DNA from 4 places in the Streptomyces sp. NPDC059224 genome. Region 1 is predicted to be linked to each of the others. Evidence: riboswitches for the same ligand, from Rfam matches in the RefSeq annotation. Region 1 holds a riboswitch; each other region holds the start of a gene.

Region 1 (3,099 bases):
CGGCCCGCGCGCTGCCGGACGGGGCAGGCGCTGGTGCGTGCCTACCTGGCGACCACCCGGGCGGAGCGGTCCGGCCCCCGCGGGCTCTGACTTCGGGCCGCGGTGTCCCCCGCCGGCGGGCGTGAGGCGGCCGGGACGCGGTGGCGGCAAAGCAGGCCGGCCCTCGCGCAGCGCAGGCACTCGGCCTGAGGCGCGGCTGCCGTGCCCGAAGCGGACCGGCACTCCGGCGCGGCCCGGCCGGTCAGCTCCCGGCAGTCCGGATCGTGACGGTCCGCCAGGTCGCCGACCAGGGTCTCCAGCTCGCTCAGGAGCTGCTCTGGCCGCCGCGGCTGATGCGGCGTGGCCGGGGGTGTCCGGCCACTCGGGTCCTCCGCTCCTCGTCCTGCCCGTCCCTGCCTGATCGGTCGCGGTGCCCGCAGAAGGCGAGGGCCCCCGGATGGTTCCGAAGGGCCCTCGCGTGACGTGAATCGTTCAGTGAGCGGCGGGAACCGTCCGCCCGGCCGGGGCCTTCGCCGGCCTGGGGTTGAGCTGCCGATCCGCCAACTCACCGAAGAGCAGGCCGAATCCGCCCCACAGCACCAGCTGGACGGCCAGTGCCGAGATCCGGAACCGCCACAGCAGGGTGGCCGGGAAGTCCCTCGGCACCTCGTTGATGGCCGGCAGGAACTGGTAGGCGAGTCCGACGACCACGGCGAACGCGGCCACCGCGGCCATGGTCGCCCACCAGGTGCCGAGGCCCGGCTGCAGCCGCTTGCCGAGGATGGTGGCGGCGACCGCCAGCAGCACGCTGAGCACCATCATCAGGAAGTACAGCGTGGTCCGTTTGCCGATGGTGTCCGGGTCGCCCACCGACGGCGGGTTGGCCGGGTATTTCAGGAAGGGCACCACGTACACGGCGAGCAGCGCGCAGCCGGACAGCAGCAGTGCCGTCGCCCGTGGCGAGAAGCGGCCGACGCGCCCCAGGGCGAAGCAGTAGGCGAGGGCGGCGATACCGCCGAAGGCGACCCCGTACACCAGCACACCGGTGGCCAGGCCCGCGGTGGACTGCAGGGAGCGGGAGACGACCTCCATCTCGTGCTCGTGCGCGTGGGCGTCCTCGAAGCTGATCGCCTTGTCGACGTTCGGCTCACCGAGGAGATAGGCGACGACCAGGGCGAGCAGACCGGCCGCGAGGCCGGCGAGCATGCCCCGCACCAGGAGGTTTCTTACCGTTGTGGAGTTCATGAGCGTGCGGCGTCCCTCGCGTCAGTGGCAGGGGAAGCCGAGGAGGTGGCGGGCGTCGTGCACCCACTCGTGGACGTCGGTACCGCTGAACACGGAGGTGGCGCCCTGCTCGGCGCCGACGAAGTAGAGCAGGACGAGCATGAGGACGCCGAAGAAGACCGCCCAGGGAGCTATCGCGCTCAGCGGCAGCTTGGCGGGAACGACGGGGGTGGTGGCTGTCGGCTGCGCGACGGTCTGCGCCATGGCAGAACCTCCTCTGGGAGTTCGCGTCCCATCTCGGTGGAGCACTGGACGACGGCTACGGGTCTGACTCACGAGATCCCGGGGGCTCTCGCATACAGTGGCGCGACCGTGCCGGACTTGCACCGGCTTCCGTTCTGCCGTCGTCGATATCGGACCGACCGTACCGCGTGTCAGGGGCACGGCCAAGACCGCCCCACCAGCCGTGATCTTCATCTCGCGTCCGGCGGTCCGTTCCGCGCCCGCCGGGTCAGCGGCGGCGGAACCCGGCGGGGCCGGCGAGTCCCAGTTCGCGCTCGCCGAGCGGAGCGAAGAAGCGGGCCACCTCGGCGTCGGTGACCTCGGCGAGCGTGGCCGGGGACCAGCGCGGGGCGCGGTCCTTGTCGATGACCTGGGCGCGGATGCCCTCCACCAGGTCGGCCGCGGACAGGGCGGCGCAGGAGACGCGGTACTCCTGGTCGAGGACGCGCTCCAGCGAACCGAGCCGACGGGCCCCGCGCAGCGCGGCCAGGGTGACCTTCAGGGCTGTCGGCGACCTCGACAGCAGGGTCCGCGCCGCCTCCTTCGCGGCCGGGTCACCGTGGGCGAGCAGGCGGCGGACGATCTCCTCGACCGTGCCGGCGGCGTAGCAGGCGTCGATCCACGCGCGCCGGCGGGCCAGTTCGCCCTCCGGCGCCGTTCGCACGTGCCCGGCGAGCGCGTCGCGCACCGGCCGTTCGGCGAGGTCGTCGATCAGCCGCTCGATCCTGTCCGATGGCACGCAGTGGTCGGCCAGCCCGCACAACAGGGCGTCGGCGGCGCCGATCTGCCTCCCCGTCAGGGCGAGGTGGGTGCCCAGTTCCCCGGGGGCGAGGGCGAGCAGGTACGTGCCGCCGACGTCGGGGACGAAGCCGATGCCCGTCTCCGGCATGGCGATCCGGGAACGCTCGGTGGCGATCCGGACGCTGCCGTGCGCGGAGACGCCGACGCCGCCACCCATGACGATGCCGTCCATCACGGCGACGTACGGCTTCGGGTAGCGGGCGATCCGGGCGTTGAGGCGGTACTCGTCGCGCCAGAACGCGGCGGAGGCCCTGCCGTCGCCGTCGCGGGCGTCGTCGTGGATGGCCCGGATGTCACCGCCCGCGCACAGGCCGCGTTCTCCGGCGCCGGTGATGACGACCGTCTCCACGGCCGGGTCGTGCTCTCACTCGGTGAGCGCCTCGGCGATGTCGAGCACCATGGCGTGGGTGAGGGCGTTGAGCGCCTTCGGCCGGTCGAGGGTGATGCGGCCCGCCCGGCCGGCGACGTGGAGCAGGACGTCGCTCATCCGGAGGCCTCCGTGCGGCCGCGGGCCAGGTCGACGCGCATGATCTCGTTGTTCCTTCCGGGATCCGGTGGACCCGCAGGTCACGGTTGGTCCTCCCGATACCGTACGCGTGCGGCCGCCGCGCCCCGGCACGGCACCCGTGGACCCCGCCCGAGGGGGCCGTCCTCGGGCACCTCCGCGGGACTCCCGTCTCCCGCCCCGCGCACGCTGGTTACGATCATCGGCGGCACGGACACCGGCCCGAAGGGAGGCTCCACGATGACGAGCGAGGAGAGCATCGTGCTCGACGACCCGGTGGGCGCGTCCCTGAGCGGCCGCCACGCGCA
Region 2 (3,099 bases), on a different contig from region 1:
CGGCAACGGCACCAACTGGTTCGTGAAGGACCTGCCGCTGCTCATCGCCTTCGGCGTCCTGGCGGCGTACACCTACTCCTCCGGCCTGCGGGCGCCCGCCCTCATCGCGTTCGTGAAGGACGGGCTGATCTACCTCGTCATCGCGGTCGCGATCATCTACATCCCGATCAAGCTGGGCGGCTTCGACGACATCTTCGCCAAGGCCGGCCACGCGTTCACCCAGGTCAACCCGGCCACCGGCAAACCACGCGGGGCGCTGGCGCCACCCGAGGCCGGCCAGTGGACCTACGCCACCCTGGCGCTGGGCTCCGCGCTCGCGCTGTTCATGTACCCGCACTCGATCACCGCGACGCTCTCCTCCAAGAGCCGTGACGTGATCCGCCGCAACACCACGATCCTGCCGCTGTACTCCCTGATGCTGGGCCTGCTCGCGCTGCTCGGCTTCATGGCCATCGCGGCCGGCGTCAAGGTCACCAACGGCCAGCTGGCGATCCCGCAGCTGTTCGAGAACATGTTCCCGGACTGGTTCGCGGGCGTGGCCTTCGCGGCGATCGGCATCGGCGCCCTGGTCCCGGCCGCCATCATGTCCATCGCGGCCGCCAACCTCTTCACCCGCAACATCTACCGGGACTTCATCAAGCCGGACGCCACCCCGAAGCAGGAGGCCCAGGTCTCCAAGCTCGTGTCGCTGCTGGTGAAGGTCGGCGCGCTGGTCTTCGTCCTCACCATGGACAAGACGGTCGCCATCAACTTCCAGCTCCTCGGCGGCATCTGGATCCTGCAGACCTTCCCGGCCCTGGTCGGCGGCCTGTTCACCCGCTGGTTCCACCGCTGGGCCCTGCTGGCGGGCTGGGCGGTGGGCATGGTCTACGGCACGGCCGCGGCGTACGGCGTGGCCTCCCCCACCCAGAAGCACTTCGGCGGCTCGGCCAAGGAGATCCCCGGCATCGGGGAGATCGGCTACATCGGCCTCACGGCGTTCGTGATGAACGTGGTGGTGACCGTGGTCCTGACGTTCGTCCTGAAGGCCCTGAAGGCCCCCGAGGGCATCGACGAGACGAAGACGGAGGACTACACGGCCGACGCCGGCGACCCGGGCGTGGAAACGGAACTCCCCCCGGCCGTCGCGGAAGGCGCCCGCTGAAGCACCCCGTCAGGGGCGCGAGGAACCGCGCGGGCAACCCCTGACGACCCGCAGCGGGCCGCCGAAAAGAAATCACGACGGCGGCCCGCTGTCGTACACACTCACCCGCATGACGATCCGGATCAGGAAAGCGAACCCCGCGGAATACGGCACCCTCGGCGAACTGACGGCCCAGGCCTACCTCCAGGACGGCCTCCTCGACTTCGGTGAGAGCGACTCCTACCTCACCGAACTGAGGAACGTGGCGAAACGGGCCGCCGCGGCCACCGTTCTCGTCGCCGTGAGCGACGACGTCCTCCTGGGTGGCGTGACTTTCGTCCCCGGCCCCGGCCCGATGTCCGACATCGCCGCCGAGGGCGAGGCCGAGATCCGCATGCTCGCCGTCGACAGCGCCGCCCGCGGCCGGGGTGCCGGCGCGGCGCTCGTCCGCGCCTGCGTCGACCGCGCACGCGCCCTCGAAGGCTGCGAGAAGGTCGTCCTGTCGACGCAGCGCACCATGGAATCCGCCCACCGGATCTACGAACGTCTCGGCTTCGTCCGCACACCCGAGCGGGACTGGAACCCCTTGCCACAGCTGGACGACATCACTCTCCTCACCTATGAGTTGACGCTGCGAGACGGTTCGCGACACAACATGTGGGGGTGACGCGACAGCACGGCACTAGATGTATGCTCATGCTCGCTGTCGCCGCAGGGGAATCCGGTGCGAATCCGGAACTGTCCCGCAACGGTGTACTTGCGCACATCTGTGCGCGAGCGTCAGTCCGAGGACCTGCCGACAGCAACGCCCGGCCGTCCGGCCCGGGTGTTCTGACGTCCGGGTCTCGTGGAGTGGACCGGGGACGCGACACGCGTGCGTGCGCCCGTGTGCTGCCTCCTGCCCTCCGCCAGGCCCTGAGCCGAGCGAGGGAGAGCCCCACGTGACCATCGCGCCAGCCGAACCGGCTTCAGCGACCATCTCTGTGGACGAGGACGGTCCCGGCACCGCGTTGCTGCGGACCCTGACCGGGTTGACCGCCGATCTCCCCGACGCCGACCCCGGCCGGGTCGCCGCCGCCGCGCTGCGCGGCCGGTCCTCGCGGGCCGACGAGGCCGAGCTGCGCGAGCTGGCCACCGAGGCGGCCGCCGGTCTCATCTCCGAGGACCCCGCCTACTCCCGGCTCGCCGCCCGGCTGCTGACGATCTCGATCCGTGCCGAGGCCGCCTCGCAGGGCGTGACGTCCTTCACCGAGTCCGTCGCCGTCGGCCACCGCGAGGGCCTCATCGCGGACCGCACCGCGGAGTTCGCGCGCCTGCACGCGGCCCGCCTGGACGCACTGGTCGACCCGGCCGCCGACGACCGCTTCGGCTACTTCGGCCTGCGCACCCTGTACAGCCGTTACCTGCTCCGGCACCCGATCACCCGCAAGGTCGTCGAGACCCCCCAGTACTTCCTGCTCCGGGTGGCGGCCGGTCTCGCCGAGGACGACACGGTCCGTGCCCTCGACGAAGTCACCGCGCTCTACGGGCTCATGAGCCGCCTCGACTACCTCCCCTCCTCGCCCACCCTCTTCAACTCCGGCACCCGGCACCCCCAGATGTCGTCCTGCTACCTCCTCGACTCCCCGAAGGACGAGCTGGACTCCATCTACGACCGCTACCACCAGGTGGCCCGGCTCTCGAAGCACGCCGGCGGCATCGGCCTGTCGTACAGCCGGATCCGCTCCCGCGGTTCGCTGATCCGCGGCACCAACGGGCACTCCAACGGCATCGTGCCGTTCCTCAAGACGCTCGACGCCTCGGTCGCCGCGGTGAACCAGGGCGGCCGGCGCAAGGGGGCGGCCGCGGTCTACCTGGAGACCTGGCACTCCGACATCGAGGAGTTCCTGGAGCTGCGCGACAACACCGGTGAGGACGCCCGGCGTACGCACAACCTGAACCTCGCGCACTGGATCCCGGACGAGTTCATGCGCCGG
Region 3 (3,099 bases), on a different contig from region 1:
AGGACGGCGGCGAGCCCGGCGGCAACATCCGCCAGGTGTTCCTCTTCAACCCCAAGCGGGTCTCCTTCGTGGACCGCGCCGCCTCGGGCGACGCCTCCACCACGCCCGTCTCGGTGGTCAAGGACCGCAAGGGCCAGGCCCACCTGTCCGCCTCCCCGGGCCGGATCGACCCGGCGAGCGCCGCCTGGACGGACAGCCGCAAGCCGCTCGTCGGCGAGTTCGTGTTCCAGGGCAAGACGGTCTTCGTCATCGCCAACCACTTCATCTCCAAGGGCGGCGACGACCCGGTCCACGGCCGCTACCAGGAGCCGACCCGCTCCTCGGAGACACAGCGGGGGCTCCAGGCCGAGGTGGAGAACGCCTTCGTCCAGTCGCTGCTCGCCGCCGACCCCCGGGCCCGGATCGTGGCCGCCGGTGACCTGAACGACTTCGAGTTCTCCGACGCCGTCAAGACCCTCACCGGGAACGGCAACGACCTCACCGACCTGATCAACACCCTCCCGGTGTCCCAGCGTTACAGCTACGTCTACGACGGCAACAGCCAGACCCTGGACCACATCCTGACCAGCCCCTCCCTCACCCACTACGACTACGACGTCGTCCACATCAACGCCGAGTTCGCCGACCAGGCGAGCGACCACGACCCCCAGGTCGTCCGGATCGACGTGAAGAACTGCGGCAGGAAGCCGCACCAGCCGAAGCCGCACGGGAAGTGACCACGCCGGGCCGGTGCACCGGGAGTGCCCCGGCCCGGCGGGGCCGGTGCCGTCAGGAGGCCGGCAGTTCCTCGCGTACCGTGCGGGCCGCGCTGACCAGGTACTCCAGGGAGGCACGGGTCTCGGGCCAGGCACGGGTCTTCAGGCCGCAGTCGGGGTTGACCCACATCCGTTCGGCGGGGATCGCCTTCAGGCCGGTACGGAGCAGGACGGTACGGAGCAGGTCGGCGGCCTCCGCGGCGCTCGGGACACGCGGCGAGTGGATGTCGTACGCGCCGGGTCCCGCCTCGCGCGGGTAACCGTGCGCGGCGAGCTCGCGGGCGGCCTGCATGTGCGAGCGGGCCGCCTCCAGGCTGATGACGTCGGCGTCGAGGTCGTCGATGGCCTGGACGATGTCGCCGAACTCGGCGTAGCACATGTGGGTGTGGATCTGGGTCTGCGGGCGTACCCCCACCGGCCGTCGCTTCCCAGCTCCGTACGTCGGACCCAGTGCGTATGACGGCGTTCGTTCCCACTCACCGCTGCGGGGCAGTCCCGGATTCCCGCCGGGTTCCCTCTTACGACGCATCCCGCCTGGCGGACGGGGCGAACCAGCTGCGCCGCCCAGCCTACGGGGTACCGCCGCGGAGAGCGGCGATATGTCCGTCATCCGGATGGTGTGAGCCGGGCCACCTGCTCCCCGGCCCGCACCGTACCCCGGCCGTTCCCGGCCGCCCCGGGTCACACCAGTGGGTGCGCCGACGCGAAGGAACCGTTGTGGTGGACGAGGGCCGGGGCGGCGTCGGCCACCGCGCCCGAGTCGATCTCGCCGACGACCAGCAGGTGGTCACCGATGGTCTGACGGAGCGTGACGCGGGCCGACAGCCAGCCGGTGACGTCGTCGAGGACCGGCAGACCGTCCGGCTGCGCTTGCCAGCGCACCCCTGCGAACCGGTCGATCCCGCTGCGCGCGAACCGTGCCGCCAGGCCGGCGTTCGCGGTGCCGAGGACATGGACGGCGAAGCGGTCCGCGAGACGCGCCGCGGGGGTGCTGGACGCTTCGAGACCGATGCAGAACGACACCAGGGCAGGCCGCAGGGAGACGGAGGTGAAGGAGGTGGCGGTGAAGCCGACGGGGCCCGGGAAGGTGATCACCGTGACTCCGGCGGCATGCCGGCGCAGGGTGTCGCGGAGGACGTCCGCGCCGTCGGGGACGGTGGCCGACGGCGACGGACTCCGGCGGATCGGGGCGGTCATGCCCTTTCCTTTCGGCAGTCGGGGGAGAGGCGAGGCCGGGGGCCCGCGGTGGCGGCCGTCACCAGGCGCTCGACTCCACCGTGATCGCGGGCACCAGCCCGGTCCGCAGTGCCTCCAGGAAGGTCACGACCTCGGCTGCGACCGAGCGGTGCTGGCACGGCGAGTCCGGGACCGCGATCTATGTGGTCGGCGGACACCCGGAGTTCGTCTTCCTGGACGACTCGGGCCCGGAGCCGCAGGAGGTACGGCTGCGCACCTCGCCCGGCGACTACGTCTTCGACCCGCCGTTCGTGCCGCACCGGGAGGAGAACCCCGACTCCGACGACGAGGCGGTGGTCGTCATCGCGCGCAGCACCCAGGAGGCGATCGTGGTCAACCTGCCCGGTCCGTACGCGCTCTAGGGTCAGCCGCGCGGACCGGCCTCCAGGAAGTGGTGGAGCGAGGCGGTCATGCCGGTGACGAAGACGTCGCGCGTCCGGTCGTCGACCAGGTCGAGGGAGAGATAGGGGTTGAGGTCCTCCAGCTCGACGAGGAGAAGGTCGCCCTGCCGGGTCCGGCAGGCGTCCACCCGCTGGATGCCGTGGCCGAGCGTGTTCCAGTCGATGAAACGCCGGGCGAAGACGAGGTCGGCCGCGGAGGGTTCGTACGGTTCGAGGACCCAGCGGCGGCCGGGGTCGGGTGCGTACAGCGCATACTGGAAGGCGTCGTCGACGTAGTAGAAGGACACCTCGTAGCGGAAGTCGACGCGCGGCTGGACCAGGATGTCGCCGTAGGCGAGGTCCGCGAGCCCGTCCCGGTCCACGAAGGTCAGGCTTATGGAGTCCGCACCCGTCCTGGGCTTGACCGCGTACTGGTCGCTCTCGGGCAGCCGGTCCAGACGGTCCGCCCTGTCGACGGTCGGGATGACCGGGTGCCCGGCCTCGGTCAGGTCCAGCAGGTAGCCCTTGCCGGCCATGTCGGCCCGGCCGTGCAACGGGTTGTAGACCCGGGTGCCGCACGCCGTGGCCCGGTCGCGGAAGGCGTCGTACTCCTGCTGGTAGTGCAGTACCGGACCGCTGTTGCGGACCACGACCGCGTCGAAGCGGTCCATCAGGGCCGCGGCGTCCAGCGGATGGCACAGGGCGATGTCGAAGTCCGCGCGGAGCCG
Region 4 (3,099 bases), on a different contig from region 1:
CCGGCGGCAGCGCCGCCTTCGCCGCGGACCGCGCCCCGTGGATCGCCCGCCACGGCCCGGCGGACGCGGGCGCGCTCCCGGCCCGGTGGTCGCGGTGGACCTTCTGGCAGTACGACAACAGCGGCAGCCTGCCGGGTGACCAGAATCTCCTCAACGGTTCGGCGGCCCGGCTGAAGGCGTTCGCCTCGGGCCGCTGGCCTACGGGCGACTGGGCCGCCGGACCGGACGACGGGACGGCGGTCTCACCCGTCCCCGCGTACGGATACCCTGAGGTCAATTCCAGACACCACAGAGACCATCTCAGTTCACCTTCCGTTCATCCAGGTTGCCTACGGTCCAACGGCCGATGACCTCTAAAGATTGTCTGGGTAAATGGAAAACTTCTCGCTGATCCTCGCGATTGTGGTGGTGACCGCACTCGCGTTTGATTTCACGAACGGTTTCCACGACACCGCCAACGCGATGGCCACGACCATCTCGACCGGCGCGCTCAAGCCCAAGATCGCGGTGACCATGTCCGCCGCGCTCAACCTGGTCGGCGCCTTCCTCTCCGTGGAGGTCGCCAACACCATCTCCAAGGGCCTCGTCGACGAGAACGGCATCCGCCCCGAGGTCATCTTCGCCGCGTTGGTCGGCGCGATCCTCTGGAACCTGGTGACCTGGCTGGTGGGCCTGCCCTCCAGTTCCTCGCACGCCCTGATGGGCGGCCTGATCGGTGCCACCGTCGCCTCCGCCGGCTTCGGCGCGGTCCACAGCGACGTTCTGGTCACCAAGGTCCTGCTCCCGGCGGTCGCCGCCCCCGTGGTCGCGGGCCTCGCGGCGATGCTCTCCACCCGGCTCTCCTACGCGCTCTCCAAGAACGCCGAGGACGAGGCCGCCCGCAAGGGCTACCGGGCCGGCCAGATCGCCTCCGCCGGCCTGGTCTCGCTCGCGCACGGCACCAACGACGCGCAGAAGACGATGGGCATCATCACCCTCGCGCTGATCGCGGGCGGCTCCATCGCCCCCGGCTCCAACCCTCCCACCTGGGTCATCCTCTCCGCCGGCCTGGCCATCGCGCTGGGCACCTACATCGGCGGGTGGCGGATCATCCGCACCATGGGAACGGGCCTGACCGACCTCCAGCCGCAGCAGGGCTTCGCCGCCCAGACCAGCGCGGCCACCGCCATCCTGGCCTCCTCCCACCTCGGCTTCTCCCTCTCCACCACGCACGTCGTCTCCGGTTCCGTGATGGGCGCGGGTCTGGGCCGCAAGGGCGGCACGGTCCGCTGGTCCACCGCAACCCGCATGATGGTCGCCTGGGTGCTCACCCTCCCCGCGGCCGCGCTCGTCGGCGCGCTCGCCGAGTCCGTGACGGACCTCGGCGACTGGGGCACGGCGGTCGTCGCCGTCTTCCTCGTCGCCTCCAGTGCCGCGATCTGGAAGCTCTCCCGTCGCGAGGTGGTGGACAGCGCGAACGTCAACGGCACCGAGCCGGCCGGCGTGGTGACCGCGGCGATGGCCGCCGTGACCCCGCCGCCCGCGGGGACCGTCACGGACGGCCTGACGGCCACCATCCCCTCCCCCGCCGCTCCCGCCACCGACCCGGCCGCGACCGTCTGACCCCCGAGGAAGAACCGACATGAACATCGACTGGGCAGCCATCGGCTCCGTCTTCGGCGTCAGCCTCGTGGTGACCGTGGGCATGGTGGCCCTCTTCACCCTCGGCATCAAGGGTCTGTCCGCCCGCGAACGCGCCACCGCCCAGGGCAACTCCGCGGCCCTGGCCGTCACCACCGCCTACCTGTGCTTCGCGGCCTGCGCGGCCGCCGTGGCCTACGGCATCCACCTGATCGTGGCGAAGTCCTGACCACGGCCGAGAACTGACCACCGCCAAGGCCTGACCACCGCCGAGACCTGACCTCGCCGGCCGCCCGCGGCCGTCGAAAGGCCCCTCCCCGCCCGCCGGGAAGGGGCCTTCGGCATACCCCACGAGCCCGGCTGGACCACCGGTGTGGGCCTTCCCACACACTCCCCTCGCAGGTCAACGGCAAGTTGACTGGTCTTCCGGGGCCGTGGTGGACTTCCGGAGCCAAGTACGGCGGCAAGAGAGGAAGCCGGTGCGAATCCGGCGCGGTCCCGCCACTGTCACCGGGGTAGCAATCCCCGGGAGCCAGGAACTCTCACCGCCGGTCTCGTCGAACCAGGGCGTGGACACCCTGAGTGAGGACATATCGCCATGCGCGGCTGCCGAACGAGGTTGAGTACCCGGCCCATTCCCGCCCCCGCGGCCGGCTGAGCCGATGGGTGCCGGTCGCGTCTTCGCGTACGGCGCCGCCGCCGGCCTTCTCGGCGATCTGCTGCTCGGCGATCCGCGCCACGGGCATCCGGTCGCCGCGTTCGGACGGGCGGCCGGGGCAGTCGAACGGGTGCTGTGGCGGGACCACCGCGGCTGGGGCGCGCTGCACACCGCTGTCTGCGCCGGTGGCGCCGTGGCTCTGGGCGCCCTTGCCCAGCGGCTCGTACGGCCGTCCACCGCCGCGTCCGTCGCGCTCACCGCGAGCGCCACCTGGGCCGTCGTCGGGGGCACTTCACTCGCCCGTGAGGCCGGGGTCATCGGGCGCGCCCTGGAGGCGGGGGACGTGGCGGCCGCCCGGGACCGGCTGCCGCATCTGTGCGGACGGGATCCGCAGGCCCTGGACGCCGACGGGATCGCCCGGGCCGTCGTGGAGTCCGTCGCCGAGAACACCAGCGACGCGGTCGTGGGTGCGCTGGTGTGGGGGGCCGTCGGCGGGGTGCCGGGACTGCTCGGGTTCCGGGCCGTCAACACCCTGGACGCCATGGTGGGGCACAGGTCGGCCCGCTACCGGCGGTACGGGTGGGCCTCGGCGCGGCTGGACGACGTGGCGGGGTGGCCGGGGGCCCGGCTCACCGCCGTACTGGCCGCCGTCGCCGGAGGTGACACCAGGGGGGCCGTGCGGGCCTGGCGGTCCGACGCGGCGAACCACCCGAGTCCCAACGCCGGGCCGGTGGAGGCGTCGTTCGCGGGAGCGCTCGGCGTACGGCTCGGAGGGACGTTGTCGTACGGAGGGCGGGTCGAGCACCGGCCGGTGCTGAACG

The links. Region 1 has a riboswitch for cobalamin ahead of ACFXI4_RS36395 (CbtB-domain containing protein). Riboswitches for the same ligand answer to the same signal wherever they lie in the genome.
Region 2: linked by a shared signal. The riboswitch ahead of ACFXI4_RS17385 (ribonucleoside-diphosphate reductase subunit alpha) and the one ahead of ACFXI4_RS36395 (CbtB-domain containing protein) in region 1 are both predicted to bind cobalamin.
Region 3: linked by a shared signal. The riboswitch ahead of ACFXI4_RS22360 (5-methyltetrahydropteroyltriglutamate--homocysteine S-methyltransferase) and the one ahead of ACFXI4_RS36395 (CbtB-domain containing protein) in region 1 are both predicted to bind cobalamin.
Region 4: linked by a shared signal. The riboswitch ahead of ACFXI4_RS04855 (cobalamin biosynthesis protein) and the one ahead of ACFXI4_RS36395 (CbtB-domain containing protein) in region 1 are both predicted to bind cobalamin.

What each region holds. Positions count from the first base shown of each region.
Region 1 covers NZ_JBHZAN010000042.1:4,627-7,725, reverse strand. Annotated here, with positions in the region: gene ACFXI4_RS36405 (hypothetical protein) at 1-90, shown strand, start outside; gene ACFXI4_RS36400 (CbtA family protein) at 472-1,224, opposite strand; gene ACFXI4_RS36395 (CbtB-domain containing protein) at 1,246-1,467, opposite strand; cobalamin riboswitch at 1,503-1,641, opposite strand; partial or broken gene ACFXI4_RS36390 (enoyl-CoA hydratase/isomerase family protein) at 1,715-2,773, opposite strand; gene ACFXI4_RS36385 (GNAT family N-acetyltransferase) at 3,032-3,099, shown strand, end outside.
Region 2 covers NZ_JBHZAN010000014.1:172,680-175,778, reverse strand. Annotated here, with positions in the region: gene mctP (monocarboxylate uptake permease MctP) at 1-1,144, shown strand, start outside; gene ACFXI4_RS17390 (GNAT family N-acetyltransferase) at 1,254-1,790, shown strand; cobalamin riboswitch at 1,807-1,939, shown strand; gene ACFXI4_RS17385 (ribonucleoside-diphosphate reductase subunit alpha) at 2,065-3,099, shown strand, end outside.
Region 3 covers NZ_JBHZAN010000019.1:156,945-160,043, forward strand. Annotated here, with positions in the region: gene ACFXI4_RS22355 (endonuclease/exonuclease/phosphatase family protein) at 1-716, shown strand, start outside; partial or broken gene ACFXI4_RS22360 (5-methyltetrahydropteroyltriglutamate--homocysteine S-methyltransferase) at 769-1,167, opposite strand; cobalamin riboswitch at 1,149-1,276, opposite strand; gene ACFXI4_RS22365 (flavin reductase family protein) at 1,437-1,952, opposite strand; partial or broken gene ACFXI4_RS22370 (alpha/beta hydrolase) at 2,011-2,106, opposite strand; partial or broken gene ACFXI4_RS22375 (cupin) at 2,108-2,353, shown strand; gene ACFXI4_RS22380 (hypothetical protein) at 2,356-3,099, opposite strand, start outside.
Region 4 covers NZ_JBHZAN010000003.1:217,589-220,687, reverse strand. Annotated here, with positions in the region: gene ACFXI4_RS04870 (GH25 family lysozyme) at 1-350, shown strand, start outside; gene ACFXI4_RS04865 (anion permease) at 373-1,602, shown strand; gene ACFXI4_RS04860 (hypothetical protein) at 1,622-1,849, shown strand; cobalamin riboswitch at 2,040-2,184, shown strand; gene ACFXI4_RS04855 (cobalamin biosynthesis protein) at 2,283-3,099, shown strand, end outside.